3 regions of the Streptomyces sp. NPDC048484 genome follow, and region 3 is predicted to be linked to each of the others. Evidence: riboswitches for the same ligand, from Rfam matches in the RefSeq annotation. Region 3 holds a riboswitch; each other region holds the start of a gene.

Region 1 (3,808 bases), on a different contig from region 3:
ACGCTGTTGCGCTGCCACCGCCCCGGCCAGCAGGTCGTCGCCGTCGAGGTCCTCCTGGCCGCCCCGCTGGAGGCCGAGCCGAAGGGCCTGGACGGTATCGCCACGATCATGGCGAGGGCCTTCTCGGAGGGCACCGACAAGCACTCCGCCGAGGAGTTCGCCGCCGAGCTGGAGCGCTGTGGCGCCACGCTCGACGCCCACGCCGACCATCCCGGTGTCCGGCTCAGCCTCGAAGTCCCCGTCTCCCGGCTGCCCAAGGCGCTCGGCCTGCTCGCCGACGCCCTCAGGGCGCCCGCGTTCGAGGACGGCGAGATCGAGCGGCTGGTGCGCAACCGGCTCGACGAGATCCCGCACGAGACCGCCAACCCGGCCCGCCGGGCCGCCAAGGAGCTGTCCCGGCAGCTCTTCCCGGCGACCTCGCGCATGTCGCGACCGCGTCAGGGCACCGAGGAGACGGTCACCGCGATCGACTCGGCGGCCGTGCGCGCCTTCTACGAGAAGCACGTACGCCCCGCCACGGCCACCGCGGTCGTCGTCGGTGACCTCACCGATGTCGACCTCGACGCGCTGCTCGGGGACACCCTCGGCACCTGGACCGGATCGCAGGCCGAGGCGCGTCCCGTGCCGTCCGTGACCGCCGACGACACCGGCCGGGTGATCATCGTCGACCGTCCCGGAGCCGTCCAGACGCAGTTGCTCATCGGCCGCGTCGGCGCGGACCGGCACGACCGCGTGTGGCCCGCCCAGGTGCTCGGCACGTACTGCCTCGGTGGCACCCTCACCTCCCGCCTGGACCGCGTCCTGCGCGAGGAGAAGGGATACACCTACGGCGTGCGGGCGTTCGGCCAGGTGCTGCGCTCCGCTCCGGACGGGACGGGCATCTCCATGCTCGCCATCAGCGGCTCCGTGGACACCCCGAACACCGGACCGGCGCTCGACGACCTCTGGAAGGTACTGCGCACCCTCGCCGCAGACGGCCTGACGGACGCCGAGCGCGACGTCGCCGTGCAGAACCTGGTGGGCGTGGCGCCCCTGAAGTACGAGACCGCGGGCGCCGTCGCGGGCACGCTCGCCGACCAGGTCGAGCAGCATCTGCCGGACGACTTCCAGGCGACGCTGTACCAGCAGCTTGCCGCGACCGGCACCGTGGAGGCCACCGCGGCCGCCGTGAACGCCTTCCCGGTGAACCGCCTGGTGACCGTCCTCGTCGGTGACGCCGCGCAGATCGAGGAGCCGGTCAGGGCTCTCGGGATCGGTGAAGTCAGCGTCGTGGCGCCGGAGTAGAGACCGGTAACGGGACGAAGCAGAGACCGGTAGCGGCACACAGCGGAGACCGGCAGCCGGGCGCTACAGAGGCCGGTGGCCGGTTGGGGCCCGGGCGACTGATGAGTTGCCCGGGCCTTCTTCCTGTGCTGTCCTGGTCGCTGCGTTCGTCCGCTGTGTCCGTATTGGTAGGGAGGTTGCCTGTCTGCCCTGTGGCGTGCGCTACAAAAGTCGTGATCCGTTTGGCTATTGAAAGAGGCCCCGCTTAGCGTCATTCCGGCTGTTCGTCAGGCAGTGCGCCGCGTCCGCGGCACCGGACAGTCATCGCCGAGTCCCCGTACGGCGCGAGCCAGGGGAGCCGGGGACCCATGTGTAGTCCCTGGGGTGAATCGGACGCCCTTCCCGAAGGGGGTCCGTAGGAGACCTTCCTGCTCCGAACCCGTCAGCTAACCCGGTAGGCGAGAAGGAAGGAAAGGACCAGCCACTTCATGGCGTTCACCCGCGCCACGGGGAAGCACCGTCTTCCCAGCCGTATGCAGCGCACGACCCGCAGGACGGTGGGCGTCGCCGCACTCGCCACCACCGGTGTCGTAGGCACTCTGGCTGCCGCCCCGGCGTTCGCCGCCGAGAGCGCCGTCGAGCAGACCGGCCTCACCCAGGCCGTCACCATCGGCGACTCGATCGCCGACGAGATCGACGCACAGGCCGCCGCGCAGCGGCAGGCTGCCGAACAGGCAGCCGCCCGCGAGAAGGCCGAGGCCGACGCGAAGAAGCGTGCCGAGGAGGCCGCGGCGAAGGCCAAGGCCAAGGCCGAGGAGGAGCGCGAGGTCAAGGCCCGTGCCGCCCGCGAGGCCGAGCGCAAGCGCCTCAACGCCTACACCGCGCCGATCGCCGGCTCGTACGTCTCCACCTCCTACCAGGCCGGCGGCGGCGTCTGGTCCTCCGGCAGCCACACCGGCATCGACTTCCACGCCGCCAGCGGCACCGCCGTGCACGCGGTGGGCTCCGGCACCGTCGTGGAGGCCGGCTGGGGCGGCTCCTACGGCAACCAGGTCGTCATCAAGATGACCGACGGCACGTACACCCAGTACGGGCACCTCTCGTCCGTCGGCGTCTCGGTGGGCCAGACGGTCACTCCGGGACAGCAGATAGCCCTCTCCGGGGCGACGGGCAACGTCACGGGGGCGCACCTGCACTTCGAGGCGCGTACGACCGCGGAGTACGGCTCCGACATGGATCCGGTCTCGTACCTCCGCTCGCACGGCGTGAACGTCTGACCCACGGCACGGCACGGCACAGCACGGCACGCGGCACGGCACCACACCGCACCTCCGTCGAAGGCCCCGGCTCACCACGAGCCGGGGCCTTCGCGTGCCGCACCGGACGACTGCCTGTTCAGAGGCGCGGTGTGTCCAAAAAATAGCCATGGATTTCGGGCTGCCTTCGGAATTTCCCGTTCTCTGCAATAGAGTCACCGAACAGGCGTCAATCGACCGCGTTTCGCGGGGATTAAGGCGGAGGCTCGGTCATGCGTATTCCCGCGCGCTCGGTATGCACCGCGATCCGTGACGACATCGTCGCGGGTGTCTACGAGCGCGGCAGCCGGCTCACCGAAGAACTGCTCGCGCGCCGTTACGGCGTCTCGCGGGTCCCCGTACGCGAGGCGCTGCGCACCCTGGAGGCGGAGGGCTTCGTGGTCACCCGCCGGCACGCGGGCGCGTGCGTCGCGGAGCCCACGGAGCATGAGGCCGCCGACCTCCTGGAGATGCGCATGCTGCTGGAACCGCTGGGGGCCGCCCGGGCCGCTCAGCGCCGCACCGAGGCTCACCTCAAGGTCCTGCGCGGTCTGGTCAGACTTGGTCAGGAGCGGGCCAGGCGGGGCAACAGCGAGGATCTGCGCTCGCTCGGGGGCTGGTTCCACGAGACCCTCGCGCAGGCCTCCGGCAGCCAGGCGCTGACCTCGACGCTCGGCCAGTTGCGGCACAAGATCGCCTGGATGTACTCGGTGGAAGCACCCGCGCAACCCGCCGAGTCCTGGACCGAGCACGGGGCCATAGTGGACGCCGTGGCCCGTGGTGACAGCGACCGGGCCCGGGCGATCACGGCGCTGCACACCGAGCGGGCGACGACCGCGCACCGGCTGCGCTTTCCCGGCGGGAGCCGCGTCGAACGTGTGAGGACTTCGCAACATCCCGTAAACACGGCGAGCCTGCGGCATTAACAGAGACGCCGTATACAAAGAGGCGTATTCGGCGGGAGTTTATTTCTGCTGCCCATTTCCCGCGTCACCGGAATTGTCGAGCGCGTGATTTCCGTCTGAACGGATCTGCACGGAAACAGCTGCGCCGGTCCCGCGCGAAAAGCAGGAACAGGAACGGCGGAGCCGCGTCGCCCGGGGTGCGGGTGACGCGGCTCCGCCGTAGGTGAGGTGCGCGGTCAGACGGTCTCGGGGAGTTCGTCGAGACCGTCGGCGACCAGCTTCGCCAGGCGGTCGAGCGCGGCGTCCGCGCCCTCGGCGTCGGAGGCCAGGACGACCTCCTCGCCC
Region 2 (3,808 bases), on a different contig from region 3:
TCGAGGACGTACGGAAGAAGGGCTACGACATCTCCGGGGACGTGATGAAACGCCCCCCGCGCGGCTATCCGACGGACCACTCCCGTACGCACCTGCTGCGCCACCGTTCGCTGATCGCCGCCCGACCCCTCGGCTGCGACCAGTGGCTGCACACCCCCGAGGCGGTCGACCGGGTCCTCTCGGCCGCCGCCGACCTGGACGCCCTGCTGATGTGGCTGGTCCGCCACGTGAAGCGCACCGCCTGACATCACGAGGGCGCCGCGCGGCACGGGAGCAACCACACCCGTGCCGCCAGCCCCCGCCCTCGGAAGATGCGCACCCTCAACACCGACCGGACGTCCGTCGCCCGACAGGAGCACCGGGCGTCGCGCAACTTGCAGTGTCCCGGACGTTTCTCTCCCTGATGACCCGTCATCGACGTGCAGGCCTACGGCGCCGACAGACTCCCGGGCGGGCCGGCTTTCGGCGCCGACCGTCCCCTCGGCCCACTCGGGCCTTCGACCACGGAGCCGGGGGCGGCGCCGGCGGCTACGGCCCTTGCTGTCGCTCCGTGCACAGGTCGGCTGTGCTGCCCCGAGGACCTGCGCGCCGCCTCGGATCACCTCACGGTTCTGCTCGGCTTCGAGGACGACGCGGCTGCCTGAACATGCCGGATGGCCGTGAGAGAAACCTGCTTCACGATCAGCGTAAACACGTTCTGACCTGCTGTGATCTGTGGATCTAGAATCTGCTCCCCATCATAACGTCATGTACGTCCTGTACATTTTTACAGGATCTCTCCCGGAGGAGGCGTGTGTCATGACCCGACCGTCCGCCCGCTACGTCCTGCCCCAGTTCACCGAGCGCACCAGTTCGGGGACGCGGACCATGGACCCGTACTCCAAGCTCCTCGAAGAGCGGATCGTGTTCCTCGGGACGCCGATCGACGACACCTCGGCGAACGACGTGATGGCTCAGTTCATGCACCTGGAGTACCAGGCGCCCGACCGGGACATCTCGCTCTACATCAACTCCCCCGGCGGCTCGTTCAGCGCGATGACGGCCGTCTACGACACGATGCGGTTCGTCAGCTGCGAGGTGGAGACGATCTGTCTGGGGCAGGCCGCGTCGGCCGCGGCGGTGCTGCTGGCGGCGGGCACGCCGGGCAAGCGGTACGCGCTGCCGGGCGCCCGCGTGCTGATCCACCAGCCGTCGTTCTCCGAGCCGGTCCAGGGGCAGGCGTCCGACCTGGCCATCCAGGCCGACGAACTGCTGCGTACCCGTGCGCAGTTGGAGGAGTTGCTCGCTCAGCACACAGGGCAGAGCCGGGAGCGGATCTCGGTGGACATCGAGCGGGACAAGATTCTGGATGCCCCGGAGGCCCTTGAGTACGGGCTGGTCGACCGGATCGTCCCGAGCCGCAAGTCGACCCTCGGCACATCCGGCGCGAGGTGAACCGGCCGTGCTCCCGCCCGAGTTGCCCCCGCTGCCGGCGCTGACCCGGGCCGAGGCCGAGTTGATCGACCGTTACCTGGAGGTGGTCGACCTGATCGGCCGCATCAACCCGGCACACTCCGGCGACACCTACCGCGGACTGCGCGCGGCCCAGGCGCTGGTCGGCAGGGCCTCAGCGCTGCGCGACGCCCTGACCCTGATGCACCAGCGGGGCGAACACGAGGTGCACGCACCGACCCTGGCACGGGCCCTGCGCATCCTGGACGGTGAACGCCGGGCGGGCCGGGTCGCCCTGCCGCCCGGCTCCGGCACCTGACGTACGCCCGCCGGCCCGGCGTCACGCAGGGATTTGACGAGCCGTCCGGGCCGGAACCGAAACGGACCAGACGGTGTACCCCCGGATGGCGTATTCGCGGCTGTACTTTCCGACCCCCCGGAGTTGCGCAACGCGCGTACCTCCGGGGCGGAATCAACCATTCCGGTGCTGGTGCGGAGGTCCTCAGGACCCTCGACACCCCTCCATAGAAAGGGCTGTCCACCCGAATGGGTGAGTGGTGAGTAAGCCCACAAAGCACCGATTCCGCTCGGCTTTTGGCACATCAGTGCGTCAAGATCCCTTCCGACGACAAGCCCCCGCCAGAAGCGGCGGGGCGGTCCGGGCGGACGCCGAGTCCTGCCGCTGCCCGGATGACCGGTCGACAGAAGTGCATCGGCAGGAGTGGAGGACCCAGGCACGACGGGCCGCCGGAGAGATCCGAGTGGTCCTTGGGGTGAAGCCGCAGCAGCGGCCGGGCAACTTCGCCAGCCCGAATCCGACAGGTCATCCTTCACAGGCGGCTGACGAAGGGTTGCGCATGACTGCGCTCAATCGTGTCCCGTCGCTGTTCAGCAGGGCCGGTACGGCATCGGTCCTCACCATCGCCGCTGTCGGCGGTGGCATCGTGGCACCGGGCTTCGCGTCCGGCGCGGAAGCGGCCACTCACGCGACAAAGGCACTTCAGGTGGCGGCCTCCAAGAAGGGCTCCCCCTACAAGTACGGCGCCGCAGGGCCCAAGCGCTTCGACTGCTCCGGCCTCACGCTCTACTCGTTCAAGAAGGCCGGCAAGAGCCTGCCCCGCACGGCGGCGGCCCAGTACAACAAGACGAAGCATGTTTCCTCTTCGAGCCGCAAGCAGGGGGACCTGGTCTTCTTCCATTCGGGCCGGAACGTCTACCACGTGGGCCTCTACGCCGGGAAGGGCCGGATCTGGCACTCCCCGAAGACCGGGGACGTGGTGAAGCTCCAGAAGATCTGGACGAAGAGCGTCTGGTACGGCCGCGTCAGGTGATCTTGCCCACGGGGTGGCCGCGGGGATCCCCGCGGCCACCCCGTGAGGGGCCGGACGTGATTTCGGCGGCTGAGTGGTTACTCGTTCACCTATGGCCGAACCGCATCACCACGAGGAGCGCAACGAGACCCGCCTTGAGCGCGCCGACCGGAACTTCAACGAGCTCCTGCAGGAGCTGCGGGTCACCCAGACCGGCGTCCAGATCCTCTTCGCCTTCCTGCTGACCCTCGCCTTCACCCCGCGGTTCCCGTCCCTCGACACGGTGCAGCGCACCACGTACGTGGTCACGCTGCTGCTCTCGGTGCTGGCGGCGGCGCTCTTCACAGCGCCCGCCGCCCTGCACCGCCGGCTGTTCCGGAGGGGCGCCAAGCCCCAGATCGTGAATGCTTCGTCCCGTCTCGCGCAGGTCGGCCTGGCCGTGCTCGCGCTCGCGCTCTCCGGTTCCGTGCTGCTCGTCGTGGACGTGGCGGTGGGCCGGACCGAAGGCATCGTGGCGGGGGTGACCACGCTGGCCCTGTGCACCGGCCTGTGGGAGGTCATGCCGTATCTGGTGAAGCGGGCCGTGGACAAGGACTCGGACGACAGGTAGCCCGCGCCGGTGGCGGTGGCGAGGCTCAGTCGGCCCGTGCCGGCTCCGCCGGTGCCGTCCAGGGCAGCACGATGGACACGGTCTTTCCGCCCTCTCTGGTGGGCAGGACCGTGAGCTTGCCGCCCCACTCCGCGGTCAGCCATCGGATGATGACCATGCCGCGACCGTTGTCCTGCTGGACGGCCGCGGGCAGCCGTTTCGGAAACCGCGGGTGGCTGTCGGTCACCCCGATGCGCAGTTGTTCGTCACGGTCGAGCTCGATGTCCACCGTGAAGGTGGGTGACAGCCCGAAGGTGTGCTGTACGGCATTCGTGGCAAGCTCGGAGACGATGAGCCGGACCGTGTCGGCGGCCTCCGAGTCGGACGGAAGTCCCCATTCGGCCAGGACGTCGGTGACGTACGACCGGGCGGCGGAGACCGAGGCGGGATCGCTCGGCAGAGTGACGGATGCTTCCTG
Region 3 (3,808 bases):
TTCCAAGCATGTGACCTGCGTCACACAAAAGGGGAGATCCTGGAGAAGGGGAAAGACGTGCAGGTCAGCCCGCCCGGTGTACCACCGCGTCACACAGCTCCACCAGAGCCGCCTTCGCGTCACACTCCGGGAGCGGTGCCAACGTGGCGCGGGCGTCCTCCGCATACCGCACGGTGTCGCGGCGGGCCTGCTCCAGCGCGGGGTGGACGCGCAGCCTTGCCAGCGCCTCCGCATGCCGGGCGTCGTCCGTCAGGTCCGACGCGAGCAGTTCGGACAGGGCGATGTCCTCGGCGAGTCCCAGCCGCTTCACGCGCTCGTGCAGTCGCAGCACCGGCATCGTCGGAATGCCCTCGCGCAGATCGGTGCCCGGCGTCTTGCCGGACTCGCGCGAGTCGCTCGCGATGTCCAGCACGTCGTCGGCGAGCTGGAAGGCGACCCCGAGCCGCTCTCCGTACTGCGTCAGCACGTCGACGACTGTCTCGTCGGCGCCCGACATCATCGCGCCGAATCGTCCGGCCACGGCGATCAGTGAGCCGGTCTTGCCGCCCAGCACGTCCATGTAGTGGTCGACCGGGTCACGACCGTCACGCGGTCCGGCCGTTTCGAGGATCTGGCCGGTGACGAGCCTCTCGAAGGCCTCCGCCTGGATGCGTACGGCCTCGGGGCCCAGATCGGCCAGTATGTGCGAGGCACGGGCGAAGAGGAAGTCGCCGGTGAGGACCGCGACCGAGTTGCCCCAGCGGCTGTTGGCGCTGGGCACCCCGCGGCGCACGTCCGCCTCGTCCATCACGTCGTCGTGGTACAGCGTGGCGAGGTGGGTCAGCTCGACGACGACCGCCGAAGGCACGATGCCCGGCGCGTACGGGTCGCCGAACTGGGCGGCGAGCGTCACGAGCAGCGGCCGGAACCGCTTGCCGCCCGCACGCACGAGGTGCTGTGCGGCCTCCGTGATGAACGGGACCTCGCTCTTGGTGGCCTCGAGCAGTCCCTCCTCGACAGCTGCCAGTCCGGCCTGGACATCGGCTTCGAGAGCCTGGTCCCGCACGCTCAGCCCGAACGGCCCGACGACGGTCACGAGGGTCTCCTGTCTGCTGACGCTCTCAACGGCGGTCTCTGGATGCTCTGGGTGTGCTGCGTGCTGTGGGTGTTTGTCGATGTGTCGCTGCCGGCACTCAAGTCAGCGTATCCGGTCGTCTTTCGATCACGATGAGCGCCCGCCCGTCACCCGCCGCCACCCTGCCGGACACGCTCCACCTGGCCCCTTTTGCCCCGTCGGCCAGGCCGGGCCGTATTGGATCACAGGCGGCATGCTCTTGATCTGCTGATATGACTGATGCGACCGATACAGCTGATACATCATGAAAGAGTCACCCTTTTCAGGAAGTGTTGAATCCTGTCCCACTTCCTGCCGGGGCTCGGCGACATCCTCCGGAGACCTCCGGCCTGTCGGCCACCGTGAAGCCACCGAGGTGACATCCGCACGCATCCGCACACCCTCCCCCCACGAGACGATCCACGAGTGAACATCCGCGTTCCCCTCACAGACGGAACCAATGCTCTACGCGTCTCTCTACGCGCGTGTGCGTGACACCCGAAGCCCCACGCGCGCTCCACGCGCATGTGACGCCCCCTCACGAACGAACCCGTACCGGCTCCACTCCCGCCTCCGCGACGGGACCCCGACGACTCCTCACCCCTCGTCACCATCCCTCGCCACCCGAGGCGTCCTGGACCTGACAGGCCGTCACGGTCGCGACCGCGCGACTCCGTGAGAATCGGGCCCTACGAAGGATGCGCTTTTCGATACGAACTCGGCCCGGGCCGCGCTTTTCTGATGCACCTCCGCAGAACAATGCCTGGCTGTTTTCGTGCGGATGCCGATGAATTGACGCGCCAGCTCGATACCCGCTCACCGGGTCGACGACGAGCCCCGCCCCCTCTCACGAGCTCTCACGGGCTCACCACCCTGCGGCCGCGAAACCTCGCCATCCGACATCCAGAGCACCGGGCAAATCCCCCTCCTTTCGGGCATTCCGCGCCTCTCGCGCACCATAAGGCACCAGAACCCCCCAAAGGCGCGACTTGCCCGAATTGCTTATCGGTTTCCTTAATTAACCATCTGCGTCAGTGAATTGGGTCACGCCTGTCCGAAGTGATCGTTTCATAGTGCCCGTCGATTTCCGTTCACGGAAAGCAAGTTGAACTTTGCCTTCCGTATGGATCAAGGGATATTCGTCAGACAACGCAGGTCATGACCATCGCCGTGTGAATTCGGGGCTTGTTATCGGCATGTGCTCTCGCATACGTTCACGTCACTCCGGACGGATCGCCTAATCCTGCCGCCGACCGGAAAACCCAGCCACCCATTCACTCGCGTACGGCAGGAGCGGGGGACCCAGGTAAGCCGCCGGTCCGGATATCGGAACGGCTAGGGGTGTAATCGCGTACAGCACGCGGCCGGGCATCTCCCGCCCGAACCCGACAGCTCACCTCGCAGGCGCCGGAGAGGAATTCGTCATGTCCGCACGCGGTAAGCACCGCCGCCCCGGTAAGAGCACCCTCACCCGTGGCATCGTCGCCGCGGGAACGGGGGGTGCCGCGCTCGCGCTCCCCATCGTGGGGGCCACCGGCGCCCACGCCGCACAGCCGGCCCAGGCCGCCTCGGCCGCGGTCCCGCAGGTCTCGCTGGTCACGTACAAGGTGGTCGAGGGCGACACCCTCGCCAAGATCGCCAAGGCGCACACCACGGGCGACTGGAAGAAGCTGTACAAGGCCAACCGCGCGGTCATCGGTGACGACCCGGCGGCCATCCGCCCGGGCCTCAAGCTGACCGTGGGCACCAAGAACGCCAAGACCTCGGGGAAGACGGCCAAGGCGACCACGGCGTCCGCCGCCACCCCGGCCTCCGCGAAGACCTACACGGACGACCTCGACGGCTGGATCAGGGAGTCGCTCGACATCATGGCCCAGCAGGGAATCCCGGGCACCTACGACGGAATCCAGCGCAACATCATCCGCGAGTCGTCGGGCAACCCGCAGGCCATGAACAACTGGGACTCCAACGCGGTCGCCGGTACGCCGTCCAAGGGGCTCCTCCAGGTCATCGACCCGACCTTCACGGCGTACCACGTGACCGGCACGTCGCTGGACCCCTTCGACCCGGTCGCCAACATCACGGCGGCGTGCAACTACGCCGCCGCGAGGTACGGCTCGATCGACAACGTCTTCGGGGCCTACTGACCGGCGCCCGAACCGGTGCTCCGACCGACGCCCTGACCGGCCACCCGACCGGATTGCCGACCGGCCCCTCCAGCGGCTTGCCCGCCGGTACGGGGGCCCGTCGGCCGGTCGGCCCGGCCGACGGAGAACATCCGCTCCAGGACCACCGCGATGCCGTCGTCCTCGTTCGAGGAAGTGATCTCGTCGGCGACGGACTTGAGTTCGGGATGCGCGTTGGCCATCGCGACCCCGCGCGCCGCCCAGTCGAACATGGGGATGTCGTTGGGCATGTCCCCGAAGGCGACGGTCTGTGCCGCTGTCAGGCCCAGATGTCTGGCGGCAAGCGCCAGACCGGTCGCCTTCGTGATGCCGCATGGCTGAAGTTCGACGGTACCGGGGCCGGACATCGTGACGTTGGCGAGGGAACCGACCGCTCCACGCGCGGCGGACGCCAACTCGTCGTCGGAGAGCAGGGGATGACGCAGCAGCACCTTGCTGATGGGCTCCGTCCAGAGGTCGTCGCGGCGCAGCACCCGTACCGCCGGAAGCGTCGGGTGCGGCATCTCGTAGCCCGGCTCGATGAGTGTGA

What was found. A riboswitch is a leader RNA that binds a small molecule or an ion and turns the genes downstream of it on or off. The one in region 3 is predicted to bind cyclic di-AMP.
Positions count from the first base shown of each region.
Region 1: another riboswitch for cyclic di-AMP. It lies ahead of AB0D14_RS24465 (M23 family metallopeptidase); the one in region 3 lies ahead of AB0D14_RS05490 (LysM peptidoglycan-binding domain-containing protein).
Region 2: another riboswitch for cyclic di-AMP. It lies ahead of AB0D14_RS04215 (C40 family peptidase); the one in region 3 lies ahead of AB0D14_RS05490 (LysM peptidoglycan-binding domain-containing protein).

Region 1 is NZ_JBEZJY010000024.1:81,664-85,471, reverse strand. It holds gene AB0D14_RS24470 (pitrilysin family protein) at 1-1,284, shown strand, start outside; cyclic di-AMP (ydaO/yuaA leader) riboswitch at 1,579-1,739, shown strand; gene AB0D14_RS24465 (M23 family metallopeptidase) at 1,752-2,540, shown strand; gene AB0D14_RS24460 (GntR family transcriptional regulator) at 2,792-3,484, shown strand; gene AB0D14_RS24455 (HPr family phosphocarrier protein) at 3,700-3,808, opposite strand, start outside.
Region 2 is NZ_JBEZJY010000003.1:198,615-202,422, reverse strand. It holds gene AB0D14_RS04230 (DUF2461 family protein) at 1-245, shown strand, start outside; gene AB0D14_RS04225 (ATP-dependent Clp protease proteolytic subunit) at 799-1,434, shown strand; gene AB0D14_RS04220 (hypothetical protein) at 1,442-1,750, shown strand; cyclic di-AMP (ydaO/yuaA leader) riboswitch at 2,099-2,285, shown strand; gene AB0D14_RS04215 (C40 family peptidase) at 2,289-2,762, shown strand; gene AB0D14_RS04210 (DUF6328 family protein) at 2,854-3,351, shown strand; gene AB0D14_RS04205 (ATP-binding protein) at 3,377-3,808, opposite strand, start outside.
Region 3 is NZ_JBEZJY010000004.1:165,248-169,055, reverse strand. It holds gene AB0D14_RS05495 (polyprenyl synthetase family protein) at 65-1,075, opposite strand; cyclic di-AMP (ydaO/yuaA leader) riboswitch at 2,351-2,513, shown strand; gene AB0D14_RS05490 (LysM peptidoglycan-binding domain-containing protein) at 2,518-3,240, shown strand; partial or broken gene AB0D14_RS05485 (HAD family hydrolase) at 3,366-3,808, opposite strand, start outside.